DNA from 2 places in the Nocardioides sp. FY1077 genome. Region 2 is predicted to be linked to the other one. Evidence: predicted binding sites of a transcription regulator. Region 2 holds the regulator's gene; the other holds the start of a gene.

Region 1 (14,058 bases), on a different contig from region 2:
CGTACGCCGACGGCTCGATGTAGCCGTGGTTGAGCACCACCCCGGGGAACGGGCCGCGCCCGCGCGGGCGCAGCAGGATGCCCGAGATGCGCAGGTCGCCGCTGCGGTACGTGACCTCGCTGCGCGTGTACGCGTCGGTCTCCAGCACCGTGCGCCCGACCCGCAGCCCACCGCCCACCACCTCACCGGCGGCGACGTCGCGCATCAGCGCCGGCAGCGACAGCTCGTCGCGCACGGCGGGCACCGCGGGTACGTCGAGCGCCGCGGTCTGCGGCGGGTCGGCCGGCGCGCCGGACGCCGGGCCGCTGGCCGCGCTGCTCGGCGTGCTGGTCGGCGTGCTGGTCGGTGTGCTGGTCGGTGTGCTGGTCGGGGCCGCCGCACCGCCGTCCGACCCGGGCGAGCAGCCGGTCAGCAGGGCGAGCAGGAGCAGCAGGGCAGCGGGTCGCACGAGGACTCCCGTCGTCGGCCGGTGGGCGCCTCCAGGGTGCCTCGGTCGTGGTGGACCGGCGGGGGTCAGTCGTCGTGGTGGATGCGGCCGTCGGTGCGGGCCAGCCGCTCACCGGTGCCGCCCCAGCGTCCGGCGATGATCTCGGCGGCGATGCTGACCGCCGTCTCCTCGGGGGTGCGCGCTCCGAGGTCGAGGCCGATGGGGCTGGAGAGCCGCGCCAGCTCGGCGTCGTCGAGACCGACCTCCCGCAGGCGTGCCATCCGGTCGTCGTGGGTGCGCCGGGAGCCCATCGCGCCGACGTAGGCGACCTCGGGGAGGCGCAGCGCCACCTCGAGCAGCGGCACGTCGAACTTGGGGTCGTGGGTGAGCACCGTCAGCACGGTGCGCCCGTCGACGCGGCCCGCCTCCTGCTCGGCGGTGAGGTAGCGGTGGGGCCAGTCGACGACCACCTCGTCGGCCTCCGGGAACCGGCTGGCGGTCGCGAAGACGGGCCGGGCGTCGCAGACCGTGACGTGGTAGCCCAGGAACGCGCCGACGCGGGCGACGGCGGCGGCGAAGTCGATGGCGCCGAAGACCAGCAGCCGCGGCTTCGGGGCGAACGCCCACACGAACACCCGCATGCCCTCCCCGCGGCGCTCGCCGTCGGGGCCGTAGGTCAGCACCGCGCTGGTGCCGGTGGCGAGCAGGCCGAGGACGTCGTCGTGCACCGCGGCGTCGGCGCGCGGCGAGCCGATGCTGCCGGCCACCGGGCCCTCGACCCCGGGACGCACCAGCACGCGCCGACCGCGCCGCTCGGCGTCGGGGTGGTCGATGACGGTGGCCACCGCCACCGGGCGCCCCGCGGCCACGTCGGCGGCCACCTCCGCGAGCTCGGGAAACGTCTCGCGGCTGACCTCCTCCACCCACACGTCGAGGATGCCGCCGCAGGTGAGCCCCACCGCGAACGCGTCGTCGTCGGAGACGCCGTAGCGCTGCAGCTCGGGGGCGCCCGACGCGACCACCTCCTGGGCCAGCTCGTAGACCGCCCCCTCCACGCACCCGCCAGAGACCGAGCCCACCGCGGAGTCGTCGGGCCCCACCAGCATCGAGGCGCCGGGGGGTCGCGGGGCGGAGCGGAACGTCGCCACCACGGTGGCCACACCGACGCGCTCGCCGGCCTCCCACCACGCCATCAGCTCGGGGAGCACCTCACGCACGGCCGATCACCTCGCACAGCTCGGCGTAGGTCGCCAGCGAGTGGCCTGCGAGGAAGTCGTCGACGTGCGGCAGCACCGCGAGCACGCCCTGCTGCACCGGCGCGTAGCCGGCCTTGCCGCGGTGGGGGTTGACCCACACCACACGGTGCGCGACCCGGTGCAGCCGCTCCATCTGGGAGGCCAGCAGCGCGGGGTCGCCGCGCTCCCAGCCGTCGCTGAACACCACCACCACGGCGCCGCGGGCCATCCCGCGCCGTCCCCACCGGTCGAGGAACAGCTGCACCGACTCCCCCAGGCGGGTGCCGCCCGACCAGTCGGGCACGGCCTCGCCGGCCGCGACCAGCGCCCGCTCCGGGTCGCGCAGGCGCAGGGCACGGGTGAGGTGGGTCAGCCGGGTGCCGACGGTGAACGTCTCCACCCCGCCGGCGCGGCCGGTGGCCTCGGTGGTGGCGACGGTGAGCCGGTGGGCCAGGCGCAGCAGCGCGTCGGCGTACCCGCTCATCGAGCCCGACACGTCGAGCAGCAGCACCACCCGGCGCGGGCGGGTGGCCCGCCGGCGCCACGCGATGTCGGCGGGCTCGCCGAGGCGGCGCAGGCTGGCGCGCAGGGTGCGGGCGGCGTCGACGTCGCCGCGGTGCCACGACTGGTGGCGCGACGTGCGGCGCACCGGCGGGCGCACCCGCAGCGTGGCGAACAGCGCGGCCAGGCGGGCCTTCTCGGCGTTGCTCAGCCCGGCGACGTCGCGCTGGCGCAGCACCTCGGTCTCGCTGGCCATCGCCCGCACGACCTCCTCCTCGCCGGTGGAGCCGGCGCCGCCGTCGGCCTCGCTCTCCGGCAGCCCGGAGGTGGTGGGCGCGCCCGGCGCGCTCGCCGGCACGGTGCGCGGCAGCCCGTCGCGGGCGTCGAACCACGCCGCGAACACCTGGTCGAAGCGGGCGAGGTCGTCGGGACCGGCGCACAGCGTCGCGCGCCCCGCCCACCGGGTGGCGTCGGGGTCGTCGAGGCCGACCACGGCGGTGGCGGCCAGGAACGACTGCGAGCGGTCGGGGGTCACCGCCACGCCGGCCGCGCGCAGGGCGCGGGTGAAGCCGAGCAGCACCTCGTCCGGCTGGTGCACGGGGCCGGTCACGGGGCTGATCACGGGGCCGGTCACGGGGCCGGTCACGGGGTCAGCATCCGGTCGAGGGCGTGCCGCACCCGCTCGGCGTCCTCGCGGTACTTCACCAGCGCACCCAGCGTGGCGGCCGCCGTGGCGAGGTCGAGCTCGGTGGCGCCGAGGTGCTGCAGCGCCCGGGCCCAGTCGAGGGTCTCTGCGACGCCCGGGGGCTTCTGCAGGTCGCCGCGGTCGCGCAGCTGCTGGACCAGCGTGACCACCTGGCGCGCGAGGACGGCCGACACCTCGGGGGCGCGGGTGCGCACGACCTCCACCTCCCGCTCCAGGCCGGGGTGGCCGATCCAGTGGTAGAGGCAGCGGCGCTTGAGGGCGTCGTGCAGCTCACGGGTGCGGTTGGAGGTCAGCACGACCACCGGCGGGGTGGCCGCGGCGACCGTGCCGAGCTCGGGGATCGACACCTGGTACGTCGACAGCACCTCGAGCAGGAACGCCTCGAACTCGTCGTCGGCGCGGTCGACCTCGTCGACCAGCAGCACCGCGGGGCTCTGCTGCAGCGCGGCGAGCACCGGGCGGGCCAGCAGGAAGCGCTCGTCGTACAGGCTCTTCTCGGCCTCCTCCACGTCGGCGCCGCCGGCGGCCTCCAGGGCGCGCAGGTGCAGGATCTGGCGCGGGAAGTCCCAGTCGTAGAGCGCCTGGGTGGCGTCGATGCCCTCGTAGCACTGCAGGCGCACCAGCGGCACGCCGAGCGACTGCGCCAGCGCCTCGGCCAGCGCGGTCTTGCCGGTGCCCGGCTCGCCCTCGAGCAGCAGCGGGCGCTCCATGACCAGGGCGAGGTAGGTGACCGTGGCCAGGTCGTCGTCGCACAGGTAGCCGGTGGCGCCGAGCAGGGTCGCGACCTCGGCGGCGGACGTCGGCAGCGGCATGGCGCCACCGTAGACGCCCCCGTGTTGGCGCACGGTTGGCGCGCGGCCGACACACGGCCGGCACCCGCCTGGGTCGCGGTGGGCACACTCGGGGGGTGAGCGTGCCCGAGCCGAAGACCTGTGCCTCCTGCGGGCGCACCATCGAGTGGCGCAAGAAGTGGGAGCGCGACTGGGAGCAGGTGCGCTACTGCTCGACCGCGTGCAAGCGCCACGGCGTCACCGACACCGACCGCGCGCTCGAGGAGTCGATCCGCAGCCTGCTGGCCGCGCGGGCCCGCACCGCCACCATCTGCCCCTCCGACGCCGCCCGCGCCGTCGGCCCGGCCGAGGACGACGGCTGGCGCGACCTGATGGAGCCGGCCCGGCGCGCCGCGCGGCGCATGGTGGCCGCCGGCGAGGTCGAGGTGACCCAGGGCGGGCGGGTGGTCGACCCGTCGACCGCGAAGGGGCCGATCCGCATCCGCCGCGCCCGCTAGCCCGAGGTCAGGGGACGACGCGCGGCGGGGCGATCAGGTCCCAGGTGCCGCCGGCGACGTCGCGGAAGATCGCCACGGTTCCGTGGGCCTCGTGCCGCGGCTCCTCGACGAACTCCACCCCCGCGGCGACCATGCGGGCGTGCTGGGCCTCGAAGTCGTCGACGTGCAGGAAGAACCCGACGCGGCCACCGGCCTGGCGCCCGAGCGCGGCGCGCTGCTCGTCGTCCGTGGGCTCGGTCAGCACCAGCCCGGCGCCCCCGCGCTGCGGGCGCACGACCAGCCAGCGCCGGGTGCTGCCGTCGGGGCGGGTCGTGGTGGTGTCCTGGTCGATGTCGAAGCCGAGGGCGTCGACGAAGAACCGGACGGCGGCGTCCTGGTCGGGCACGAGGAAGGTCACGAGGTCGAGGTGCACCCGCTCAGCCTAGGAGCGCCCGGGCCGAGTCGAGGAAGCGCCGCCCCACGACGTCGGCACCGAACGCCGTGACGAACAGCCCCGTCGAGACCCGCTCGAGGTAGCCCCAGTCCCACACCGCGGCGCGGTCGAGGCCGGTGCGGTCGGCCAGCAGGTCGGCGTAGCGCCCCAGCACGCGACGCGGGTCGGGACCGCGCAGCCGCCCCGTCCAGTCGCGCAGCGCCACGCCGAGGTCGTACGCCGGGTCGGCGCGCCGGGCGCTGGGGTCGACGAGCACCCACCCCGACGCCGCGCCCGCCCGCGGCGTCCGCACGCGCAGCAGGTTCGCGGGGTGGGGGTCGCCGTGCGCAGCGACGTGGCGAACGGGGTCGTCGGCGGCGGCGAGCCGCTCGGCGCAGGCCAGCGCCTCGGCGAGCACGGCGGGGTCGGCCGGGCCGCCGAGGCAGGCGTCGCGCGCCACCGCCTGCGCCGCGAGGTCACGGGCCAGCGCACCGGGTGCGGCCGGCGCCAGGTGGTCGACGGGCACGGTCCAGGCCTCGCGCAGCGTGTCGGCCAGCGCGGCGAGCGCGACCTCCGGCTCGCCGGGGGTCTGCTCCAACGACGGTCCGAGCCGCTCGAGCAGCAGCGCGTCGCGGTCGGCGTCGTGGGCGTGCAGCAGCACGTGGCCACGCCCGGCGGCCGCGGCGAGAGCGCCGGCCTCGTCGGGCAGGTCCGGGTCGGGCAGGCGCAGCTTGACGACCCGGTCCTCGCCCGCGGCGGTGCGGGCGGCCACGACGTACGACGCGCTGCCACCGGGCAGCGGGCGGCCCGGCTCGAGGCGCCACCGCTCGACCACCTCGTCGAGCAGGCGGGGCAGCCGCTCCACCCACTGCGCGCCCGCGGGTCCCAGCGTCGCGGCACGAGCCCGGGTGAGCGGCTGCAGCCGCACGGGCGTCACGGCCGCAGGGCGGGCGGGGTGTCCACGTCGGCACCGGTGGCCAGGTCGGCGCACTCGACCAGCACGACGGGGCGGGCGGCGAGGTAGTCGCGGGCACCGCGGTCACCGGTGGCGGCGGCGCGCACCCCGGCCCAGTGGTCGCGTCCGAGCAGCACCGGGTGGCCGGGCTCGCCGTCGTACGACGCGCGCGCCAGCACGCCGGGCGCGCTGCCCGCGGCGGCCAGCACCCGCGCGACGACGTCGGCGCCGACGTCGGGCAGGTCCACCAGGCTGACCACGGCGAGGGTGGCGTCGCCGGCGTCGAGGGCGGTGAGCCCGGCCGCCAGCGACGCCGACATCCCGCGGTGCCAGTCGTCGGCCACGACGTGACGGGCTCCGGTGGGGGCGAGCAGGACCACCGCGTCGTCGACGGCGGCGCCGAGCACCACCGTCACGGGGTCGCAGCCGCCGTCGCGCAGCACCTGCACCCCGCGCACCAGCCAGGGCCCGTCGTCGTCGCGCACCAGCGCCTTCGGCCGGCCCATCCGACGCCCGGCGCCGGCCGCGAGCAGCAGGCCCGCGACGCTCACCGCGGCGCTCCCGTCACCGGTCGAAGGCGTCTGCGTAGAGCTCCTGCTGCGAGGCGGAGGCGACGTCGCTGTAGCCGCACAGCATCACCTGGCCGCCGTCGGCGGCCACCAGGTAGTCCTCGCCCGCCTCGAAGTCGACCGCGAAGATCAGGGCCTGCAGCTCCTCGCTCGGCGCGCTCACCTCGACCACGTCGGTGGCGCGGCCGGCGAAGAACTCGGTGGTCTCGAGCACCGCGGTGCCGCCGCGCAGCTCGGTGACGGTGCCGGCGAAGGCCAGCGGTGCGCCGCTGAGGACCTCGGCGGTCGGCACCATGCAGCGACCGGCAGCGGCCTCCCCCACCTGCAGCTCGGTGACGGTGGGGCCGGTGCCCTCGCCGGTGCCGGCGCCGTCGGTGGGCCCGCCCTCGGACCCGCCCTCGGGCCGGGGGTCGAGCGCGCCGTCGCCGGCGGTCACCACCGGCACGTCGTCGGGGTCGTCGGCGCCGACGATCGCCACCACGCCGAGCGCGGCGATGATCGCGACCGCCGCGGCCGCCAGCAGCCAGGTCAGGGGGTTGCGTCCACGGGTGCCGGCGGCGCGGGTGGCCGGGGCCAGCGGCGTGGCGCCGGTGCCCTCGGTGGGCAGGGGCTTGCTCATGACGTCCTCCACGAGTCGGGCCACCCGCTGGGGGTCGGCCGGGCCGAGGGAGGCGGCGGGGTCGAGGCCGCGCAGCCGGGCACGCAGCGCGGCGTCGTCGTCCTGGCCGGGCTCGCCGTGCGTGTCGGGTCGGTCGTGCTGGCTCATCGGGTGCTCCTCCCTGTCGTGCCCTCATGTCCGGCAGCGCGCTCGTGCTTTCGCGCGACCAGCTCCTCGCCGAGCCGCCCGCGGGCGCGGTGGAGGCGGATGCTCGCCGCGTTGGGGGTGATGTCGAGCACCACCGCGACCTCGGCGGCGCTCAGCCCCTCCCAGGCCCACAGCCGCAGCAGCTCGGCGTCGTCGTCGCGCAGCGCGTCGAGGGCGGCGGCCAGCGCGTCGTCGTGGTCGCCGGCGTCGGGCCCGTCGGTGACGTCGCGGGGCGGGTCGACGACCGCCACCCGCGCCACCAGCCGCCGCCGCCGGCGCTCGCCGCGCTCGGCGTTGGCCAGGCAGTTGCGCGCGACGCCGTACGCCCACGGCAGCGGCTCGTCGGGCAGCTGGTCGACGCGGCGCCAGCACACCAGCAGCGTGTCGGCGAGGACGTCCTCGGCGGTGTCGGCGTCCGTGCGACGCACGAGGAACCGGCGCAGCGGCTCGACCAGCGCGGGTGCCAGCCGCTCGAAGCGCGCGCGGTCGCGGTCGTCGTCGGGCAGGGGGTCGACGGGATCCACCCCACCACCCTCACACACCCCCTAGGCCTCCCCGGCCCCGTCCACCCCCGTGGGCGAGGACCGTGCCCGCACGACGTGCGCCGGGAGCTGCGTGGCCCGCCTGCGGGCCGCCGGGCGAGTTGTCAGGCAGGTTGCCGGGCGGGTTGCCGGGCGGGTTGCCGGGCGGGTTGCCGGGCGGGTTGCCGGGCGGGTTGCCGGGCGGGTTGCCGGGCGGGCCGCCGGCGTGTTGGGCGGCGGGGCGCCGGCGTGTTGGGCGGCGGGGCGCCGGCGTAATGGGCGGCGGAAACTGCCTCATAGTGGCTGAAACTTCAGCCACCAAGAGGCGGTTTCCCCGGCCGGCCGGGGAAACCGCCACCCCAGAACGACAGCAGGGCCCCCGCCGGAGCGGGGGCCCTGCTGGTGGTGCGGGTCGTGCGGGTGCTGCGACTACCGAGGGGCGGGACTCAGAAGTCCATGCCGCCCATGCCGCCCGAGGGGTCGCCGCCCATGGGCGCGGCCTTCTCCGGCTTGTCGGCCACGACGGCCTCGGTGGTGAGGAACAGCGCCGCGATGGAGGCGGCGTTCTGCAGGGCGCTGCGGGTGACCTTGGCGGGGTCGATGATGCCGGAGGCCAGCATGTCGACGTACTCGCCGGTCGCGGCGTTGAGGCCGTGACCCGGGGTCAGGTTGCGCACCTTCTCCGCCACGACGCCGCCCTCGAGGCCGGCGTTGATCGCGATCTGCTTCAGCGGGGCCTCGGTCGCCACGCGGACGATGTTGGCACCGGTGGCCTCGTCGCCCTCGAGCTCGAGCTTGTCGAACGCGGTGGCCGACGCCTGCACGAGGGCCACGCCGCCGCCGGCGACGATGCCCTCTTCGACGGCCGCCTTGGCGTTGCGCACGGCGTCCTCGATGCGGTGCTTGCGCTCCTTGAGCTCGACCTCGGTGGCCGCGCCGACCTTGATGACCGCGACGCCGCCGGCCAGCTTGGCCAGGCGCTCCTGCAGCTTCTCGCGGTCGTAGTCGGAGTCGGACTTCTCGATCTCGGCGCGGATCTGGTTGACCCGACCCTCGATCTGGGCGGCGTCGCCGGCGCCCTCGACGATCGTGGTCTCGTCCTTGGTGATGACGACCTTGCGGGCCTGGCCGAGCAGCTCGATGCCGGTCGACTCGAGCTTCAGGCCGACCTCCTCGGAGATGACCTGGCCGCCGGTCAGGATCGCGATGTCCTGCAGCATGGCCTTGCGGCGGTCGCCGAAGCCCGGGGCCTTCACGGCCACGGACTTGAAGGTGCCGCGGATCTTGTTGACGACCAGGGTCGACAGGGCCTCGCCGTCGGTGTCCTCGGCGATGATCAGCAGGGGCTTGCCCGACTGCATGACCTTCTCGAGGATCGGCAGCAGGTCCTTGACGCTGGAGACCTTCTGGTTGGCGATCAGCACGTAGGGGTCCTCGAGGACGGCCTCCATGCGCTCCATGTCGGTGGCGAAGTACGCCGAGATGTAGCCCTTGTCGAAGCGCATGCCCTCGGTGAGCTCGAGGTCGAGCCCGAAGGTGTTCGACTCCTCGACGGTGATGACGCCTTCCTTGCCGACCTTGTCCATCGCCTCGGCGATGATCTCGCCGACGGTGGTGTCGGCGGCGGAGATCGACGCGGTGGCAGCGATCTGCTCCTTGGTCTCGATCTCGGTGGCCATCGCGAGCAGCTGCTCGGAGACGGCCGAGACCGCGGCCTCGATGCCGCGCTTGAGGCCCATCGGGTTCGCACCCGCGGCCACGTTGCGCAGGCCCTCGCGGACCATGGCCTGGGCCAGGACCGTGGCGGTGGTGGTGCCGTCGCCCGCGACGTCGTCGGTCTTCTTGGCGACCTCCTTGACGAGCTCGGCACCGATCTTCTCGTAGGGGTCCTCGAGCTCGATCTCCTTGGCGATGCTGACACCGTCGTTGGTGATCGTGGGGGCGCCCCACTTCTTCTCGAGGACGACGTTGCGCCCCTTGGGCCCGAGGGTCACCTTGACGGCGTCGGCGAGCGTGTTCATGCCACGCTCGAGCCCGCGTCGGGCCTCTTCGTTGAATGCGATCAGCTTCGGCATAACTCCTGCGATCCTTCGCATGGAAAGTGCGTGATGGCCCGGTTCGTTGCCCGCGACGGACGATCTGGCCGATCCGGCGGACCCTTCCCGCCGACGCTGCAGACCTCAACTGACCGGTCCGGTTGTCTTGGCAGTCTCCGAGGGAGAGTGCCAGCGCCATGTCTAGCACTCGGCATGGGCGAGTGCAAGAACGCCCGACCCGTACGACGGGTGCCGGGGCGGGTCAGGCCCCCGTGGCGCCCAGGGCGGCAGCGACCGTCGCGGCGAAGGCGTCGGCGTTGGCCGGCACCAGGTCGAGGTAGAGGCCCGGCTCGATGAGCTCCAGCTCGCTGACGACCAGGCGCCCGTCCACCTCGAGCAGATCGACCCGGCCGTAGGGCAGGGTCCGCCCGAAGCGCCGCGCCACGACGGCCATCGCCTCCTCGGCCAGCGCCACGGCGGCGGGGTCGAGCGGCACGGGCCGCGACGTGCCGCCGTACTGCGGGTGCACGCGCAGGTCGTGGGCCGGGGCCACCTTGTCGACCTGCGAGCACACCCGGCCGTCGAGCACGAACAGGGAGCGCTCGCCGCTGGTGCGCACCGACGCCACCACCGGCTGCAGCAGCCAGGGCCCGGCACCGAGCTCGGCGAGGCGGGGGTCGTCGGTGGCGCCGGCCACGACCAGCCCCACGCCGCCGGCACCGGTGCGGGGCTTGAGCACGACCTCGCCGTGCTCGGCGAGGCCCGCGGCCAGCGCGTCGGCGAGCGAGGCGTCGTCCACCAGCCGGGTCGGCACGACGGGCAGGTGCTCGGCCACGTCGAGCAGGTAGGCCTTGTCGGCGTTCCAGGCGAAGACGTCGGAGCCGTTGAGCAGCGGCACGACCGCCTCGACGCCGCGCGCCCAGGTGAGGAACTCCGGCAGCCGGCGCGTGTAGTCCCAGGTGGAGCGCACCGCCACCAGGTCGGCGCCCGCCCAGTCGACGGCGTCGTCGGCCCACGGCACCCAGCGCGCCTGCACGCCGTGGCGCGCCAGCGCCTCGGGGAGCAGGGCGCCGCCGCGCTCGCCGTCGGGCAGGAGGTCGAAGGTCGCCAGCAGCACGGTGGTCACCCGGGTGATGCTGCCGCACGGCGCCGCAGCGGACGGAGCCCGGGTCAGCGGCGCTCGGGCGTGCGGTGGCCGGGCGGCAGCTGGGCGTCGGCGTCGTGGACGCCGAGCGCGGCGAGCACCGAGGGCAGCACGGCCTTGGCGGTGCGCTTGTAGCCGATCGCGCTGGGGTGGAAGCGGTCGAGGCTGAACATCTCGTCGGGGTTGGTGATGAAGAACGGGCCCACCACGTGGGCCAGCGACACCGCGTGGGCTCCGGCCGCCACGGCGGCGGCCTCCTGGGCCTGCGCCAGCTGCCGCGAGGCCCGCGACCCGAGCGCCCGCAGCGGCTGCGGCACCGGCCGCAGCAGCCCCAGGTCGGGACAGCTGCCCACCACCACCGCCGCGCCGCGCTCGCGCAGCAGGGCGATGGCCTCCTCGAGGTGCTTGACGCTGTCGGCGACCGGCACCCGGTGGGTGACGTCGTTGCCGCCCACGACGATGAGCGCGACGTCGGGGCGGTACGCCGGGTCGAGCGCGGCCACCTGGGCGGCCAGCATCGAGCTCTCCGAGCCCACCACCGCGGCGGTGGTCAGCCGCACCGAGCGGTGCGTCGCCTGCGCCAGGGCCTTGCTGAGCCGGCCACCGAGGGTGTCCTTCGGGCGGTCGGCGCCCAGACCGGCCGCGATGGAGTCGCCGAGCAGCAGCAGCTGCACCGGGTCGCCGTACGACTTCTTCCAGGTGCGGTCGGCGTCGGGGGCCGACTCCCCCAGCGGCTTGCCGATCAGCCGACGGGCGGTCTCGGCCTGGCGGTGGAGCAGCTCGCGGGCGCCGTACCCGACGCCGCCGCCGGCCGCCACCACGGCTGCCGTGGTGAGGCCGGTGGCCACCAGGCGCTTGCGGAGGATCACCCCCCTGTTAGACCACGCGCCCCTGAACGCCGTGTGTCGTGACGGTGGTCGCGACGTGTCGATCGGGACGACGCTCGACGGGGCGCGCCCGGCGTCAGCAGCCGCCGGCCACCGCGGGGATGACGGAGACCTGGGTGCCCTCGGGGGTCGGGGTGGCCAGGTCGTCGAGGAAGCGGACGTCCTCGTTGCCGACGTAGACGTTGACGAAGCGGCGCAGCTTGCCGTTGTCGTCGAGGACGCGGGCCTTGATGCCGGCGTACTGTGCCTCGAGGTCGTCGAGCACGTCGGCGAGGGTGGCGCCGGAGGCGCTCACCTCGGACTGGCCGCCGGTGTAGGTGCGCAGGATGGTCGGGACGCGGACGGACACGCTCATGTGCGGGGTGCTCCTGGATCGGTGGGTCGGGGGGAGGTCAGGCGATGCCGGTGGCGGCGAACGCGGCGTACGACGCGCTGATCGTCGCGGCGGGGCCGACCTGGTCGGAGATCGCGTCGAGGGTCTTCAGGCCCATGCCGGTGTTGATGACCACCGTCTCGAGCGAGGTGTCGAGCTGGCCGGTCTCGACGAGCTTCTTCAGCACGCCCACGGTGGTGCCGCCGGCGGTCTCGGTGAAGATCCCCTCGTGGCGGGCGAGCAGCAGGATGCCCTCGCGCACGGCGTCGTCGTCGATGTCCTCGACGGCACCGCCGGTGCTGCGGCAGATGTCGAGCACGTAGATGCCGTCGGCGGGGTTGCCGATCGCCAGGCTCTTGGCGATGGTGTCGGGCTTGACCGGCCGGATCGCGTCGACCTCGGCCTTGTACGCCGTCGACACCGGCGAGCAGCCGGTGGCCTGGGCGCCGAAGATCCTCACCGGCTTGTCCTCGACCAGGCCGAGGGCCACCAGCTCGCGGAACGCCTTGTGCACCTTGGTGAGCTGCGAGCCGGAGGCCACGGGGATGACCACCTGGTCGGGCAGGCGCCAGCCGAGCTGCTCGGCGATCTCGTAGCCCAGCGTCTTGGAGCCCTCGGCGTAGAAGGGGCGCACGTTGACGTTCACGAACGCCCAGCCGTCCTCCTCGCCGGCGATCTCGGAGGCCAGCTTGTTGACGTCGTCGTAGTTGCCCTCGACGGCCACCAGCGAGTCGGTGTAGACCGCCGAGTTCACCTGCTTGGGCTTCTCCAGGTTGCTGGGGATGAAGACCACGGTCTTGATGCCGGCGCGGGCACCGGCGGCGGCCACGGCGTTGGCCAGGTTGCCGGTGGAGGGGCAGGCGAACACCTTGGAGTGGAACTCGGTGGCGGCGCTCAGCGCGCAGGCCACCACGCGGTCCTTGAAGGAGTTCGTCGGGTTGGTGCTGTCGTCCTTGACCCAGAGCTTGTCGAGGCCGAGCGCGCCGCCGAGGTTGCGGGCCTCCAGCAGGCGGGTGAACCCGGGCTCCATGTTGGGGCTCTGCTCGATGTCGTCCGGCACCGGCAGCAGCGCCTTGTAGCGCCAGATGTTGCGCGGGCCGGCCTCGATCTCGGCGCGGGTGACGACCGGGAAGTCGTAGGCCACCTCGAGGGGGCCGAAGCACTCCGGGCACGCGTAGTGGGGCCCGAGCTCGACCTCGTGGCCGCACTCGCGGCAGGCCAGGCAGCGGGCGTTGCCGAACGCTCCCTCTCGGATGCCGGTGGTGCCCGGCAGCTCCTCGGGGGTGGGCTGGGCTTCAGCGATGACGGTGCTCACGCGTCCTCCTTCTCATCTTCCCCGGCTGCGACCGTCGCGCCGGGCGGAATTGGCACCGTCTCCACGTCCGTCCCCGTCGTGCCGGGTGGCGGAGGCTCGTGGCGGTTGCCGGGACTTCACTGGGCCGTTCCCTCAGTCCCTCTGGATGAGCTGTCCACGACAGTACGGGGGCGCCCCACGCGTCGCGCACCGGTCCCGGGATGTGGACCGCACGCCGCGGCGACCGGCCTCGTTCACCCGAGCGGCGCCCACGGCACGACCGCTGTTCACCGGCACGGTGGAGCGTCGCAGGGCTGGCCACGACGGCCGGCCCCCACCGACTCGAGGAGACCTGCGTGAGCAGCGATCACGACCACACGCACGGCCACGACCACGGCCATGACCACGCGCACGACCACGGGCACGACCACGGGCACAGCCACCACCGGGACACCACGGACGAGGCGACCGCCCTCACCACGGCAGCCCTCGACGGCTCCACCGGCGACCGCGACCTCAGCCCCTCCGAGCTCTCCCGCCGCAACCTGCTGCGCGCCGCCGGCCTGACCGGCGCGGCCGCGGCCGGCATGGCGGGCATGTCCGGCGTCACCGCCGCCACCGCCGAGGAGGCCGCGCTCCGCGGTCCCGGCCCGTCGGGCGGCTCGGTCACCCAGTGGCTCGCCGGCGACCACCACATCCACACCCAGTACAGCTCCGACGGGCAGTACACCGTGCTCGACCAGGCCCAGCACGCCGCGGCGTACGGCCTGGACTGGCTGGTCATCACCGACCACGGCGGCGCGACCCACGCCCGCATCGGCGTCGACCTGGTGAACCCCGACATCGTCGACGCGCGCGGCGAGCTGCCCGGCACCCTGATCTTCCAGGGCCTGGAGTGGAACATC
Region 2 (14,058 bases):
GTGCTGCAGGGCACGCCGTGGCACCGCGCGGTGAGCCCGGGCCCGGTCGAGGGGCTCAGCGTCCTGCCGTCGGGGCGGGCGGCCGACGGCACCCACCTCACCCTGCTCGAGGAGTCGTTCGCGCAGGTGGCGGGCGAGCTGGTCGACCACTTCGACGCCGTCGTGGTGATCGCGCCCTCCCTCGACGCCGGTGACGACGCGGTCGTCATGTCGGCGGAGGGGAGCATGCTGCTGGGCGTGGTCGAGGGCGTGATCAGCCCCGAGGCCCTCGCCGCCCACTCCGACCGGTTCGTGGCCCGGGGCGTGCGCCTGGCCGGCACCGTGCTGATCGGGCACCGCGCCGAGGTGGTGCCGGCGTGACCGCCCGCAGCCCCGTCCCCGCGCCCGCCCCGGGCCCCGACGCGACCCCGGGCCGCCCCCACGTCCTGCACGTCAGCGTGCCGACCAGCGAGGGCACCGCCGAGGTCGCGATGACCTACGTGCGCGAGCAGCTGGCCCGCGGGTGGCGGGTGACCGTCGCCTGCCCGTCCACCGGCTGGCTCGGGTACTCCGCGCGCGAGGCCGGCGCCGACGTGGCGTGGTGGGCCGCGACCCGCGACCCCGGCCCGAGCACGCTGGAGGAGACGCTGCGCCTGGGCGCGCTGGTGCGGCGACTGCACCCCGACCTCGTGCACCTGCACAGCTCCAAGGCGGGACTGGCCGGCCGCCTGGCGGTGCGGGGGCGGGTCCCCACCCTGTTCCAGCCCCACGCCTGGTCGTTCCAGGCCGGGTCGGGCACCGCGAGCCGGCTCGCGCTGCACTGGGAGCGGTTCGCCGTGCGCTGGACCGACCAGCTCGTCTGCGTCGGCGACGGCGAGCTCGCCACCGGGCGCGCCGCCGGCGTCCGGGGAGAGGCCACGGTGGTGCCGAACGGCGTCGACCTGCGCCGCTTCGAGCCCACCAGCGCCGAGGACCGGGTCGAGACCCGCGCCCGGCTCGGGCTCACCGAGGCGCCCACCGTCGTGTGCGTGGGCCGGCTGAGCCACCAGAAGGGCCAGGACACGCTGCTCGCCGCCTGGCCCGCGGTGCGGGCGCAGGTGCCGGACGCCCGGCTCGTGCTGGTGGGCAGCGGTCCCGACGAGGACGTCCTGCAGGCGCAGGCCGCGCGCCTCGACGGCGTCGAGCTGGTGGGCGCCCGCGTCGACGTGCCGGCCTGGTTGAGCGCGGCCGACGTCGTCACCGTGCCCTCCCGCTACGAGGGCATGGCGCTGGCCCCGCTGGAGGCGATGGCCTGCGCCCGCAGCATCGTCGCCAGCGACGTGCCGGGCATCGCCGAGAGCGTGCCCGACGGCACGGGCGCCCTGGTGCCGCCCGGCGACGCCGCCGCGCTCGCTGCCGCCCTCGCCGAGCGGCTCGCCGACCCCGACCTGGCCGACGGGGAGGGCTGGGCCGGCTACGACCACGTCAGCGCCCACCGTGACGCCGGCGAGGCCGCCCGCCGGGTCACCCAGCTGTCGGTGGCCCTGATGGCCGCCCGCGCCCGCCGCTGACGCCGTACGGCGGCCGTCTCGAGACCCTCGGTGCCAGCGGGTCTCGATACACCTCGTCGCTGGCGCTCCTCGCCACTCGACCACCGAGGAGGCGCCGGGCGGTCTCGATACACCTCGTCGCTGGCGCTCCTCGGCACTCGACCACCGAGTGCAGGCGTGCGCGTCGCGCCCGGCCACCGAGGAGGCGGCGGCCTGTATGTCGTGCGGGTGGCCCTGTTTCGTTGGTCGAGTAGCGAGCGCCAGCGAGCGTATCGAGACCCCTGTCGTGTCCTGGGTGGTCTCGATACACCTCGTCGCTGGCGCTCCTCGGCACTCGACCACCAAGGGCAGGCGTTCGCGTCGCGCCCGGCCACCGAGGAGGCGCCGGGCGGTCTCGATACACCTCGTCGCTGGCGCTCCTCGGCACTCGACCACCGAGGGCAGGCGTTCGCGTCGCGCCCGGCCACCGAGGAGGCGCCGGGCGGTCTCGATACACCTCGTCGCTGGCGCTCCTCGGCGAAGGCAGGCGTGCGCGTCACGCCTGGCCACCGAGGGCAGGCGTGCGCGTCGCGCCCGACCGCCGAGGAGGCGGCGGCCGGTGTCAGCCGGCGGCGTGCTCCCGCTCGGTGCGGCGCTGGGCGGCGAGCTCGCGGGCAAGGTCCTGGGCCACCTCGTGGGCGCTCGGCCGGGCCGAGGAGCGCGCGTGGGGCCGGGCGCCGGCGGCGGCGGGGCGCCCCGTCGAGGGCGGTGCCACGAGCTGCACCGGGCGGCGCGCCGGTGAGGCGGTGACCGTGACCGGCTCGGGGACGGAGGCGGTGGGCTGCGGGCGGGTCAGCGTCCGCACCGTGCGCACCACGATCTTGATGTCGCCCCAGAGCGACCAGTTCTCGATGTAGTAGTTGTCGGCGCGCACGCGGTCGTGGATCGAGGTGTCGCCACGCAGGTCGTTGACCTGGGCCCAGCCGGTGAGGCCCATCGGCACGCGGTGGCGCTGGCCGTAGCCCTTGGTGTCGCGGGAGAACTGCTCGACGAAGAAGGGCCGCTCCGGGCGGGGACCCACGATGCTCATGTCGCCGCGCAGGATGTTGACCAGCTGCGGGAGCTCGTCGAGGCCGGTGCGGCGCAGGAACCGGCCGACGCGGCCGATGCGGTGGTCGTTGTCGATGTTCCAGGCGGTGGCGGCCTCGTTGGGGTCGGCCGGCTTCATCGAGCGGAACTTCAGCAGCTCGAAGCGGTGTCCGCCGCGGCCCACCCGCACCTGGCGGAAGATCACGCCGGGGCCGGTCTCGACGCGCACGGCGACGGCGATGGCCAGCAGCAGCGGCGCCAGTGCGGCCAGTGCGAGCGCCGACAGGGTGGCGTCCATGGCCCGCTTCACGAGCAGCGCGTGGGGACGCACCCGCCAGCGGCGCAGGCGCAGCACGGCGACGTCGCGGACGACCTCGGTGCGGCCCGGCCGGTCGACGCCCAGCATCTCGTAGAAGCGGGGGACGACGAAGACCTGCTTGTCCTGGCTCTGGCACCAGCGCACCAGCGAGATGGTGCGGTCGTCGGTCTGGGTGCCGAAGGCGAAGATGACGTCGTTGACGTCGAGGGCCTGCATCGCGTGCGGGGTGTCGGAGAGCTGTCCGAGCAGCGGCACCGGCAGCTGGGTGCCGGGCGCGACGTCGTCGTCGATGATGCCGACCGGGCGCAGCCCCAGGCTCGGGTCGGCCTGCAGCGAGGTGGCCAGGCGCCGTCCGATGCCGTCGGCGCCGACGATGATGACCGGGTGGGCGAGCACGCCCCGGCGCCGGCCGGCGCGCACGGCGGCGTACGCCGCTCCGCGCAGCACGGTCAGCAGCAGCAGCACGGTCGCGCCGAACGCCACGGCGGAGGTGAAGCCGGCCAGGCCCATGCCGAGGTCGGCGCCACTGGTGCCGAGCAGCACCACGGCCGCGACCAGCGCGGTGAGGGCCATCGCCGGCAGGTCCTCGAGGACCGACAGCACCAGGCGCGAGCGCTGCAGGTGCAGGCCGCGGCTCACGGCGGCGGTGCCGATGGCGGTGAGGACCACGCTGGTGGTCGAGACGGAGTCGTGGACGGCGCTGGCACCCATGACGGCCAGCAGGTCCGCCGCGACGAGAAGCGGTGTGACGCTGGCCAGTCCTGGCACAGCGTCAGCAAGACGAAGACGCATTTGTTCTGATACCCCCCGGTATGACTACTTCTATGTAACCCGATCGGCCCCCCGCAAACCAACCGCTGTGGGTGACGCGTCACACGATCGCTGACGTCGTGTCGACCTCGCTGCGGACTGTGGATCTCCTGTGGATCGCGCGTGGCCGCGACGTGGGTCGGGACTCACCGGGGTGTGGACCTGCCGAGCGCCGTCGGCGCGGTCCGGCAGCCTGCGGTGGCACCATCGGGACGTGCCCCACGTGCGATCGGTCAACGTCGGCCGCCCCCGGGAGGCGGCGTGGGCGGTGATCGGGCGCACCTCCATCGACAAGACGCCGGCGCGCGGGGCGGTGATGGTCACCGCCACCGGTCTCGTCGGCGACCAGGTCTCCGACACCCGCCACCACGGCGGGCCCGACAAGGCGGTCTACGCCTTCGCCCGGGAGGACCTCGACGCCTGGGCCGAGCGGCTGGGCCACGAGCTGCCCGACGGACGGTTCGGCGAGAACCTGACCACCGAGGGCCTCGACGTCAACGCCAGCGAGGTCGGCGAGCGCTGGGAGGTGGGGGAGGCCCTGCTCGAGGTGCGCTCGGTCCGCACGCCGTGCCAGGACTTCAAGGCGTGGATGGGCCGCTGCGGCCACGACGACCGGGCGTGGGTGCGGCGCTTCGCCGAGACCGCCAGGCCGGGGCCCTACCTGCGGGTGCTGGCCGAGGGACCGGTGCGCGCCGGCGACGACGTGCGGGTGGTCCACCGCCCGGGTCACGGCGTGACGGTCTCGACGATGTTCCGGGCGTTGCACGGCGAGCCGGCCCTGCTGCCGCAGCTGCTCGCGGTGCCGGACCTGGTGGTGCAGGCCCGGCTGCGGGCCGAGGCGTACGTCGCGGGGCAAAACTCCGCCGGGCCCGTGACCACCTGAGCGATCCTGCGGCCGGCCCGGTGGGACGTGACGTAGGTTACGGGCACCGTCGCCACCCCCGAACCGCAGGAGCGCCACGTCATGCCCGCCAACACCGACACCAGCTTCGTCGACCACCTGACGCAGAACGTCGCCGTCCTCTTCCTCGACCGGGTGGCCGCCTCGCCCGACGCCGAGGCCTACCGCTACCCCGTCGGCGACGCCTGGGAGTCGGTGACCTGGGCGCAGACCGGCACCCGCGTCTCTCGCCTGGCCGCAGGGCTGCTGTCGCTGGGCCTCGAGCCCGAGCAGCGGGTGGGCATCGTGGCCGGCACCCGCTACGAGTGGGTGCTGGCCGACCTCGCGATCATGTGCGCGGCGGGCGCCACGACGACGGTCTACCCGACCACCAACCCCGAGGACACCGCCTACATCCTCGGTGACGCGGAGTGCCGCGTGGTGTTCGCCGAGGACGACGAGCAGCTCGCCAAGATCGCCGCGCACCGCGCCGAGCTGCCCCACCTGCTCACGGTCGTGACCTTCGACGGCGCGGCCGACGGCGACGGCGTCCTGTCGATGGACCAGCTCGCCGCCCGGGGCGACGCCTACCTCGCCGAGCACCCCGACGTGATCGAGCAGACCGCCAAGTCGATCCCGGCCGACCAGCTCGCCACCCTGATCTACACCTCCGGCACGACGGGCCGGCCCAAGGGCGTGCGGCTGCTGCACCGCGGCTGGGTCTACGAGGGCGCGCTGATCAAGGAGCAGGGCATTCTCGACGAGACCGACCTGCAGTTCCTGTGGCTGCCGATGGCCCACTCCTTCGGCAAGGTGCTGCTGTCGTCGCAGCTGGCGTGCGGCTTCGCGACCGCCATCGACGGCCGTGTCGAGCGCATCGTGGAGAACCTGGGCGTGGTGAAGCCCACCTTCATGGGCGCCGCGCCGCGCATCTTCGAGAAGGCGCACGGTCGCATCGTCACCATGACGGCCGCCGAGGGCGGCGCCAAGGAGAGGATCTTCACCAAGGCCTTCGCGGTCGGCCGCAAGGTCGACGCGCTCAAGCGCGACGGCAAGCCCGTGCCGCTGCCCCTGAAGGCCCAGCACCGCGTCTTCGACAAGCTCGTCTTCAGCAAGGTCCGCGACCGCTTCGGCGGCCGGGTGAAGTTCTTCATCTCGGGCTCGGCGGCGCTGAACTCCGAGATCGCGGAGTTCTTCCACGCCGCCGGCATCCTCATCCTCGAGGGCTACGGCCTCACCGAGAACTCCGCGGGCGCGGCCGTGAACCACCCCGAGGACTACAAGATCGGAACCGTCGGCACCGCGATGCCCGGCAGCGAGATCCGCATCGGCGAGGGCGACGAGATCCAGATCAAGGGCCCGCACGTGATGGCCGGCTACCACAACCTGCCCGAGGAGACCGCGAAGGCGTTCACCGAGGACGGCTGGCTGCGCACCGGCGACAAGGGCAGCCTCGACGCCGACGGGTTCCTCACCATCACCGGTCGCATCAAGGACCTGTTCAAGACCTCCGGCGGCAAGTACATCGCGCCCTCGGCGATCGAGGCCAAGTTCAAGGCGCTGTGCCCCTACAGCAGCCAGTTCATGGTCTTCGGCAACGACCGCAACTTCTGCGTCGCCCTGGTCACCCTCGACCCCGACGCGATGGTCGGCTGGGCCGAGGAGAACGGCATGTCCGGCGCCTCCTACACCGAGATCGTCCGCTCGGAGAAGGTCCACGCCATGGTCGGCGGCTACGTCGACCAGCTCAACGACAAGCTGAACCGCTGGGAGACCATCAAGAAGTGGGACCTCCTCGACCACGACCTGACCATCGAGTCGGGTGAGCTCACGCCGTCGATGAAGGTCAAGCGCAACGTCGTCGAGGGCAACAACTCCGAGCGCATCTCCGCGTTCTACTCCTGACCGGAGCGGCCGGGGGCGGGCGCCGCCCCCGGGCCGTCCCCCCCTCGGCCGTCCCGGGCGCCGGCCCGCCCGGACGGCGGCGAGGGCGGTGCGGGTGGGAGGATCGGGCGATGCCCTCCTCCCTGCCCGACGGCGACGCCGCGCCGGCCGACGGCTCCCTGCCGCCCGAGGCGCTGGCGCGCCTGGGACAGCGACCGTTCGGGCTCTACGTGCACGTGCCGTTCTGCGCCGTGCGCTGCGGCTACTGCGACTTCAACACCTACACCGCCGAGGAGCTCGGCCCCGCCGGCGGCGCGCCGGGCGCCTCGCGCGCCACGTACGCCGCCGCGGCGGTGGCCGAGGTGCGGCGGGCGCGACGCACGCTGGGCGACGTCGACCTGCCGGTGTCCACGATCTTCGTCGGCGGCGGCACCCCGACCCTGTTGAGCCCCGACGACCTCGGTGCGGTCGTCGAGGCGGCGGCCCAGGAGTTCGGGCTCGCCCCCGACGTGGAGGTGACCACCGAGTCCAACCCCGACAGCGTCACGGCGGCCGACCTGGCCCGGCTGCGCGAGCGCGGCTTCACCCGGGTGTCGTTCGGCATGCAGTCGCAGGTGTCCCACGTGCTGCGCGTGCTCGACCGCACCCACGACCCGCTGCGGGTGCCGCAGGTGGTGCAGTGGGCGCGCGAGGCCGGTTTCGACCAGGTCAGCCTCGACCTGATCTACGGCACGCCGGGGGAGTCGCTCGACGACTGGGCGGTCTCGGTGGACGCCGCCGTGGCGTGCGGGCCCGACCACGTCTCGGCGTACTCGCTCATCGTGGAGGACGGCACCGCGCTGGCGCGCCGGGTGCGTCGCGGCGAGCTGCCGATGCCCGACGAGGACGACCTCGCCGACAAGCACGCGCTGGTCGACCGGCGCCTGGTGGCCGCCGGCCTCGGGTGGTACGAGGTGAGCAACTGGGCGCGCGGCATGCCCGACGACGCCTCGTCGCGGTGTCGCCACAACCTGCTCTACTGGACCGGCGCCGACTGGTGGGGCGTCGGTCCCGGAGCCCACTCCCACGTCGGCGGGGTGCGGTGGTGGAACGTGAAGCACCCGGCGGCGTACGCCGACCGGCTGGCCGCCGGCGTCAGCCCGGCCCACGCCCGTGAGGTGCTGAGCGCCGAGGACCAGCGCGTGGAGCGGGTGCTGCTCGAGCTGCGCCTGCGCGAGGGCATGCCGCTCGGGGTGCTCGACGACGCCGGCCGCGCCGCGCTGCCGGGCCTGGTGGCGCGCGGGCTGGTGCGGGTCGAGGGCGACCGGGTCGCCCTCGAGGACGACGCCCGCCTGGTGGCCGACGGCGTCGTGCGCGAGCTGCTCAGCTGACCATCCGGATGGTCAGCGGGTAGCGGTACAGCTCGCCGCGCGAGGAGCGCACCGTGCCGATGATGGTGAAGACCAGCCACACCAGGCCGACCACCGGCAGCAGCACGAAGCCGATCAGCACGAAGCACAGCGCGAACGCCACGAGGCCGTAGACCAGCACCGACAGCTGGAAGTTCAACGACTCCACCGCCTGCGCCCGCACCGCCGGCGACGTCGGGCCCTTGAGCACCATGACCAGCAGCGGGCCCAGGAACGACAGCGCCACTGCGGCGCTCGCCAGCGCCGACCAGTGGGCCGCGCAGCCCCAGGTGCGCTCGTCGGCGGTGAGCCCGTCGGGGCCGCGGACCTGGCCGGGCCCCCACGCCTGCCCGTAGCCGGGCGGGCCCCAGGGCTGGCCGTGGGGGACCTGCCCGTACCCGGGCTGTCCGTGCTGGTCCGGCTGTCCGTACTGGTCCGGCTGTCCGTACGGGCCGGGCTGCCCGTACCGGGGCGGCTGGCCGGAGCGCCAGGCGTCGCCCGCCTCGTCGTCGGGGGACGGGGGCGGGGTGGGGTCGCTCATGGGTCCTCCGTGGCGGGGCGGGTCACTCGACGGTGACGAAGTCGATCAGCTCCTCGACCCTACCGAGCAGCGCCGGCTCCAGGTCGTCGTACGACGCGACGCGCGACAGGATGTGCTTCCAGGCGCGGGCGATGTCGGCCTGGTCGCGGTGGGGCCAGCCGAGGTGCTGGCAGACCCCCTTCTTCCACTCGATCGAGCGCGGGATCGTGGGCCAGGCGCTCAGGCCGAGGCGGTCGGGCTTGACCGCCTGCCAGACGTCGACGAACGGGTGGCCCACGACGAGGACGTGCTTGCCGACGGGCGAGCGGGCGATGCCCTGCGCGATGCGGCTCTCCTTGGAGCCCGGCACGAGGTGGTCGACCAGCACCCCCACCCGGCGGCGGGGGCCGGGCTTGAAGTCGACGAGGTGGTCGGCGAGGTCGTCCACGCCGCCGAGGTACTCCACGACCACGCCCTCGATGCGCAGGTCGTCGCCCCACACCTTCTCGACCAGCTCGGCGTCGTGGCGGCCCTCCACGAAGATGCGGCTGGCCCGGGCGACCCGTGCCGGCGCGCCGGGCACGGCCACCGACCCCGACGCGGTGCGGGTGGGGGCGGCCGGCGCGGCCGCCCGACGCGGGGCGACGAGCACCACCGGGCGGCCCTCCAGCAGGAAGCCGGGCCCGAGGGGGAACGTGCGGCGCCGGCTGCGCCGGTCCTCGAGGGTCAGGGTGTGCAGGTCGCGGTCGACGGCGACGATCTCGCCGACCCAGTCGGTGGTGACCTCCTCCACGACCGCGCCCAGCTCGGCGGGGGCCTCCACGGCCCGGCCGCGCTTGGGGGCACGCCAGTCACCAGAGAGGACGTCGCCGCCGTACCGATCGCTCACCGCTGCAGGCTAGGCGGCGCCGCCGACAGCAGGCGGCGCCGCGCCGCTCAGGCCTCGGTGTGGTCGTCCTCACCCTCGGACTGCTCGGCGGGCTTGCCGTCGGTGAGCAGGTCACCGGCGTCGTCGCCGGCGGGCAGGCCCTCGGCCAGCGGGTTGTCGTCGCCGGGCACCAGGTCGGCGGGCAGCTGCTCGTCGGGGATGCCGGCGGTGGACTCGTCGGGGGTCTGGGTCATGGCCCGACGCTAGTGCCGCGCCGCGGCCGCGTCGAGGGTCGGGGGCGGTCAGACCAGCGGGAGCCGGCGCGGGGTGCGCGGCAGCTGGGCGTAGGCCCGCGACACCGCGTCGGCCAGGCTCGCCGGCGGGTAGGGCCAGGGGCCGGTGGCCAGCGCGTCGGACTCCGGCACGCCCTGCGCCACCAGCTCGCGCAGGGTGGTGGCCACGAGGCCGACCTCGTTGCGCTGCACCTCCACGAAGTCGCGGTCGACGGGGGAGCCGTGACCCGGCACCACCACGGACCGGGCGGTGGTCAGCCCGAGCACGACGTCGAGGCTCCAGGGCCACTCCAGCGGGAACGAGTCGGGCCCGTACGCCGGCACGCCGCCGGGCCACGACCCATCGGCGGGCGGCGCCTCCTCCACGGCGTCGCCGGCCACCAGCACGTCGACGTCCGGCACCCGCACCACCAGGTCGCCGGCGGTGTGTCCCCGTCCGGGGTGCACCAGCTCGAGCACGCGGTCGCCCAGGTCGACCACCGTGGCGGAGGAGAACACGTGGTCGGGCACCACCACGGAGGTGGCGTGCACGTCGGCGGCGTGCTCGCCGCGGTAGGAGCCGGTGCCGCGCTGCGCGACCTCGGCCAGCACCGCGGCGGCCGCCTCGTGGGCGTGCACGGGCAGCGGGCCCCAGGCCTCGACGAACGCGCTCGTGCCCCAGGCGTGGTCGTGGTGGTCGTGGGTGGCCACGACGGCCACCACGTCACCGGCCCCGAGGCGGCGCACGTCGTCGACGACCTCGCGGCCGGCCCGCAGCGAGCCGTGGGTGTCGACGGCCACCAGCCCCCGCTCACCCCCCACCAGCACGACGTTGACGTCGCACCACGCGCGCCGCGAGACCCAGACGCGGTCGGCGATCTCCAGGAAGCCCATCGGGCCAACCTAGCCCCGCCGGCGAGCCGCCGAGCCGTCGCGCGGGGGACAGCGCTCAGCAGACGCCGGCGTCGAGCTCGCGGCGCAGCATGTGGGCCAGCTCGGCGGGCGTGCGGGCCTCGCGGGGGAAGACCAGCCGGGTCGCGTGGGCGCCGCGCTCGTCGATCCAGTGCACGTCGACGCCGCCGGTGGTCAGGGTGCCGAGCGAGACGCCGAGCAGGCGGTCGGGGCCGAGCCCGGTGGCCGCCGACACCGCGCGGCGCAGCTCGTCCTGGTGGCAGCGGCCGGCGTGCTCGGCGCAGCGGCGCAGGTAGCCGCGGTTGAGCAGGTGGGCGCGCGCCAGGAAGTCGGTGACCGGCACCGGCAGCAGGGCACCGGGCCCGAGCCGCACGACGACGTGCTCGGGGACCAGCTGCACGATCTCGCGCACCTCGTCGCAGCAGTCGCAGGCCTGGGTGCCGGCCACGAGCAGGTGGCCCGAGAGGGTCAGGCCCGGACCCGGTCGGCCGCGCTCGTCGGTGCCCTCTACGGTGAGCACGACCCCGGCGCCGCGGGCCGCGGCGAGGGCGAGCTCGGTGCCGGGCAGGGCCAGGAACGTCGGGACACCCTCGTGGTCGGTCATGCCGAGGCCGTCGTCGTCGAGCGCACCGCTGGTGCCCTCCACCACGAGCGCCGCCTCGGTGGCCGCGGCCAGCAGGCTGCGCGCCTCGGCGGCGAGCTGGAACGGGTCGTGCAGCGGCCGGGTGGTGCTGTCGGCGGTCATGCGGGCCTCCGGGCGGCGTACGGCGAGCGGGTGTTAGGTGAGCCTAACCTACGCTGCCCGGCCGGGCCAGTCCCGTGACGGCCGCCGGCGCCTGGGCGGGCACGACCGCGGTGGATCGGCGCACCGACGCCGACCTAGTAGAGTTGGCACTCCACGGAATCGAGTGCCAGCGGCCCCGCGGGCCGCGCCACCAGGAAGAGGCGACACGTGCAGGAGGACCGCAGGCTCGCCGTGCTCCGGGCGATCGTGGAGGACTACGTCGCCACCGACGAGCCGGTCGGCTCCAAGGCGCTCGTCGAGCGACACGGCCTCGGGGTCTCCTCGGCCACCGTGCGCAACGACATGGCGGTGCTGGAGGACGAGGGCTACATCACCCAGCCCCACACCAGCGCCGGGCGGGTGCCGACCGACAAGGGCTACCGGCTCTTCGTCGACCGCCTCACCACCGTGAAGCCGATGTCGACCGCCGAGCGGCGCGCCATCTCCACCTTCCTCGACGGCGCCGTCGACCTCGACGACGTCGTGCAGCGCTCGGTGCGCCTGCTCTCACAGCTCACCCGCCAGGTCGCGGTCGTGCAGTACCCCACGCTGTCGCGCTCCACCGTGCGCCACGTCGAGCTGGTGGCGCTGACGCCCCAGCGGCTGCTGGCCGTGCTCATCCTCAGCACCGGCCGGGTCGAGCAGCGCGTCGTCGAGCTCACCGCCGGGCTCGACGAGGCCGCGCTGGCCGAGCTGCGCTCGCTGGTGCTGCGCACCGTCACCGGCCTGACCATCGCCGAGGCGCTCACCGCCCTCACCGCGCTGCGCCCGGGCGACGGCAGCGGCAGCGGCAGCGGCGGCGACCGTCCCGCGGAGGGCGCCCGCCCGCGCGACCCCGTCGCCGAGGCCACCGCGCTGGTGGTCGACGTGCTGGCCGAGGCGATGAGCGACCACCGCAGCGACGCCCGGGTCGCGGTGGGCGGCGCCGCCAACCTCGCCCGCTACGGCGACAGCTTCGACTCCGCGGTGCGCCCGCTGCTCGAGGCGCTCGAGGAGCACGTCGTGCTGCTCAAGCTGCTCGGCGAGACCGGCACCGGCGGCCTGGTGACCGTGCGCATCGGGGCGGAGGGCCCCTACGAGGAGCTCGCCTCGACCAGCGTGGTCTCCACCGGCTACGGCCCCCGCGAGGAGTCGCTGGCCGCGCTCGGCATCGTGGGCCCGACCCGCATGGACTACCCCGGCACGATGGCGGCGGTGCGCGCCGTCGCCCGCTACGTCTCCCGCATCCTCGACGAGGCCTAGCCCCGACCCGGAGGCGGGCCCCGAGGCCCGCGCCGTGCCGCCGCCCGCCCCCACCCGCACGCACCCCCGTACGCACGAGCACGCACCCCGATCAGAAGGACCACCGTGAGCCAGGACCTGTACGACCTCCTCGGAGTCGAGCGCGACGCCGACGGCGACGCCATCAAGAAGGCCTACCGTCGTCTCGCCCGCCAGCTCCACCCCGACGTCAACCCCGACCCGGAGTCGCAGGAGAAGTTCAAGCAGGTCTCGATGGCCTACGAGGTGCTGTCCGACCCGCAGAAGCGCTCGGCCTACGACCGTGGCGGCGACCCCTTCGGCGGCGCCGGGGCGGCCGGCTTCGGGCAGGGTGCCGGGTTTTCCTTCACCGACATCATGGACGCGTTCTTCGGAGGCGGCGGCCAGGGCGCTGGCCAGGGCCGTGGTCCGCGTCCGCGCGTACGTCGGGGACAGGACGCGCTGATCCGCATCGAGGTCGACCTGGCCGACGCCGCGTTCGGCGTGACGCGCGAGCTCAAGGTCGACACCGCCGTGCTGTGCTCCACCTGCCACGGCGACGGCGCCGCGCCGGGCAGCCACCCGGTGCCGTGCGAGACGTGCCGCGGCCAGGGCGAGGTGGCCCACGTGCAGCGCTCGTTCCTCGGCGAGATCCGCACGCTGCGCCCGTGCGCGGCGTGCCGCGGCTTCGGCTCGATCATCCCCGACCCCTGCCGTGAGTGCTCCGGCGACGGGCGGGTGCGCTCGCGCCGTGCGCTCAGCGTGAAGATCCCCGCCGGCGTCGACACCGGCACCCGCGTGCAGCTCAGCGAGCAGGGCGAGGTGGGCCCGGGCGGTGGACCGGCCGGCGACCTGTACGTCGAGATCCACGTCGCCGACCACGAGGTGTTCAAGCGCCACGGCAACGACCTGCACTGCACGGTGACGGTGCCGATGACCGCGGCGGCGCTCGGCACCACCATCACCCTGCCCACGCTCGAGGCCGACGTGGTCGCCGACCGCGACGAGTCGCAGGAGCCCAGCGAGCTGGAGACCCAGTTCGACATCGAGGTGCGCCCCGGCACCCAGTCGGGTGCCGAGCAGGTGCTGCGCGGGCGCGGGGTGCCGGCCCTGCGCGGGGGCCGCGGCGACCTCGTGGTCACGATCGCGGTGGAGACCCCCGGGCGCCTCGACGCCCGCCAGGAGGAGCTGCTGCGCGAGCTCGCCGCCCTGCGTGGCGAGGAGACGCCGTCCGGCACCGTGCGCCCCAGCAGCAAGTCGTCGGTGTTCGGGCGCCTGCGCGACGCCTTCAACCCGCACTGACGGGCGCCGCTCCGTGTCGCTGCCCGTGCACCTCGTGCCCGACCTCACCGGGGTCGCGGCCGGTGACGTCGTCGTCGTCGAGGGCGACGAGGCCCACCACGCCGTGGCGGTGCGCCGGGTGCGAGAGGGGGAGCGGCTCGTGCTCACCGACGGGCGCGGCCTGCGGGTGACCGGGGCCGTGGTCGCGACGGCGAAGCGGCGGCTGAGCGTCGCGGCCGAGGACGTCGAGGCCGTGGCCGAGCCGCGACCCGCCCTCACCGTGGTGCAGGCGCTGCCCAAGGGCGACCGCGGCGAGCTGGCCGTG

Evidence for each region. The regulator HrcA, encoded in region 2, represses chaperone genes, less so after heat shock. The targets are predictions, from matches to a motif close to TTGGCACTCGNNNNNNNCGAGTGCCAA.
Region 1: the regulator HrcA is predicted to act here: its motif matches at 9,657-9,683, upstream of groL (chaperonin GroEL).

Annotation. Positions count from the first base shown of each region.
Region 1 is NZ_JBZWDB010000002.1:494,906-508,963, reverse strand. Features, by position in the region: gene AC4OR8_RS07365 (alpha/beta hydrolase family protein) at 1-448, opposite strand, end outside; gene AC4OR8_RS07360 (XdhC family protein) at 514-1,644, opposite strand; gene AC4OR8_RS07355 (vWA domain-containing protein) at 1,637-2,809, opposite strand; gene AC4OR8_RS07350 (AAA family ATPase) at 2,806-3,681, opposite strand; gene AC4OR8_RS07345 (DUF3253 domain-containing protein) at 3,777-4,157, shown strand; gene AC4OR8_RS07340 (VOC family protein) at 4,165-4,569, opposite strand; gene AC4OR8_RS07335 (aminoglycoside phosphotransferase family protein) at 4,574-5,506, opposite strand; gene AC4OR8_RS07330 (nucleotidyltransferase family protein) at 5,503-6,075, opposite strand; gene AC4OR8_RS07325 (hypothetical protein) at 6,089-6,859, opposite strand; gene AC4OR8_RS07320 (RNA polymerase sigma factor) at 6,856-7,422, opposite strand; gene groL (chaperonin GroEL) at 7,866-9,494, opposite strand; gene AC4OR8_RS07310 (ATP-grasp domain-containing protein) at 9,718-10,581, opposite strand; gene AC4OR8_RS07305 (SGNH/GDSL hydrolase family protein) at 10,626-11,468, opposite strand; gene AC4OR8_RS07300 (MoaD/ThiS family protein) at 11,563-11,841, opposite strand; gene thrC (threonine synthase) at 11,879-13,174, opposite strand; SAM riboswitch class I at 13,184-13,326, opposite strand; gene AC4OR8_RS07290 (PHP domain-containing protein) at 13,510-14,058, shown strand, end outside.
Region 2 is NZ_JBZWDB010000005.1:279,877-293,934, forward strand. Features, by position in the region: gene AC4OR8_RS18415 (Wzz/FepE/Etk N-terminal domain-containing protein) at 1-360, shown strand, start outside; gene AC4OR8_RS18420 (glycosyltransferase) at 357-1,529, shown strand; gene AC4OR8_RS18425 (exopolysaccharide biosynthesis polyprenyl glycosylphosphotransferase) at 2,110-3,606, opposite strand; gene AC4OR8_RS18430 (MOSC domain-containing protein) at 3,920-4,588, shown strand; gene AC4OR8_RS18435 (AMP-dependent synthetase/ligase) at 4,670-6,490, shown strand; gene hemW (radical SAM family heme chaperone HemW) at 6,601-7,839, shown strand; gene AC4OR8_RS18445 (DUF4870 domain-containing protein) at 7,832-8,398, opposite strand; gene AC4OR8_RS18450 (DUF3097 domain-containing protein) at 8,421-9,266, opposite strand; gene AC4OR8_RS18455 (hypothetical protein) at 9,314-9,499, opposite strand; gene AC4OR8_RS18460 (MBL fold metallo-hydrolase) at 9,548-10,411, opposite strand; gene AC4OR8_RS18465 (hypothetical protein) at 10,467-11,174, opposite strand; gene hrcA (heat-inducible transcriptional repressor HrcA) at 11,382-12,455, shown strand; gene dnaJ (molecular chaperone DnaJ) at 12,561-13,754, shown strand; gene AC4OR8_RS18480 (16S rRNA (uracil(1498)-N(3))-methyltransferase) at 13,768-14,058, shown strand, end outside.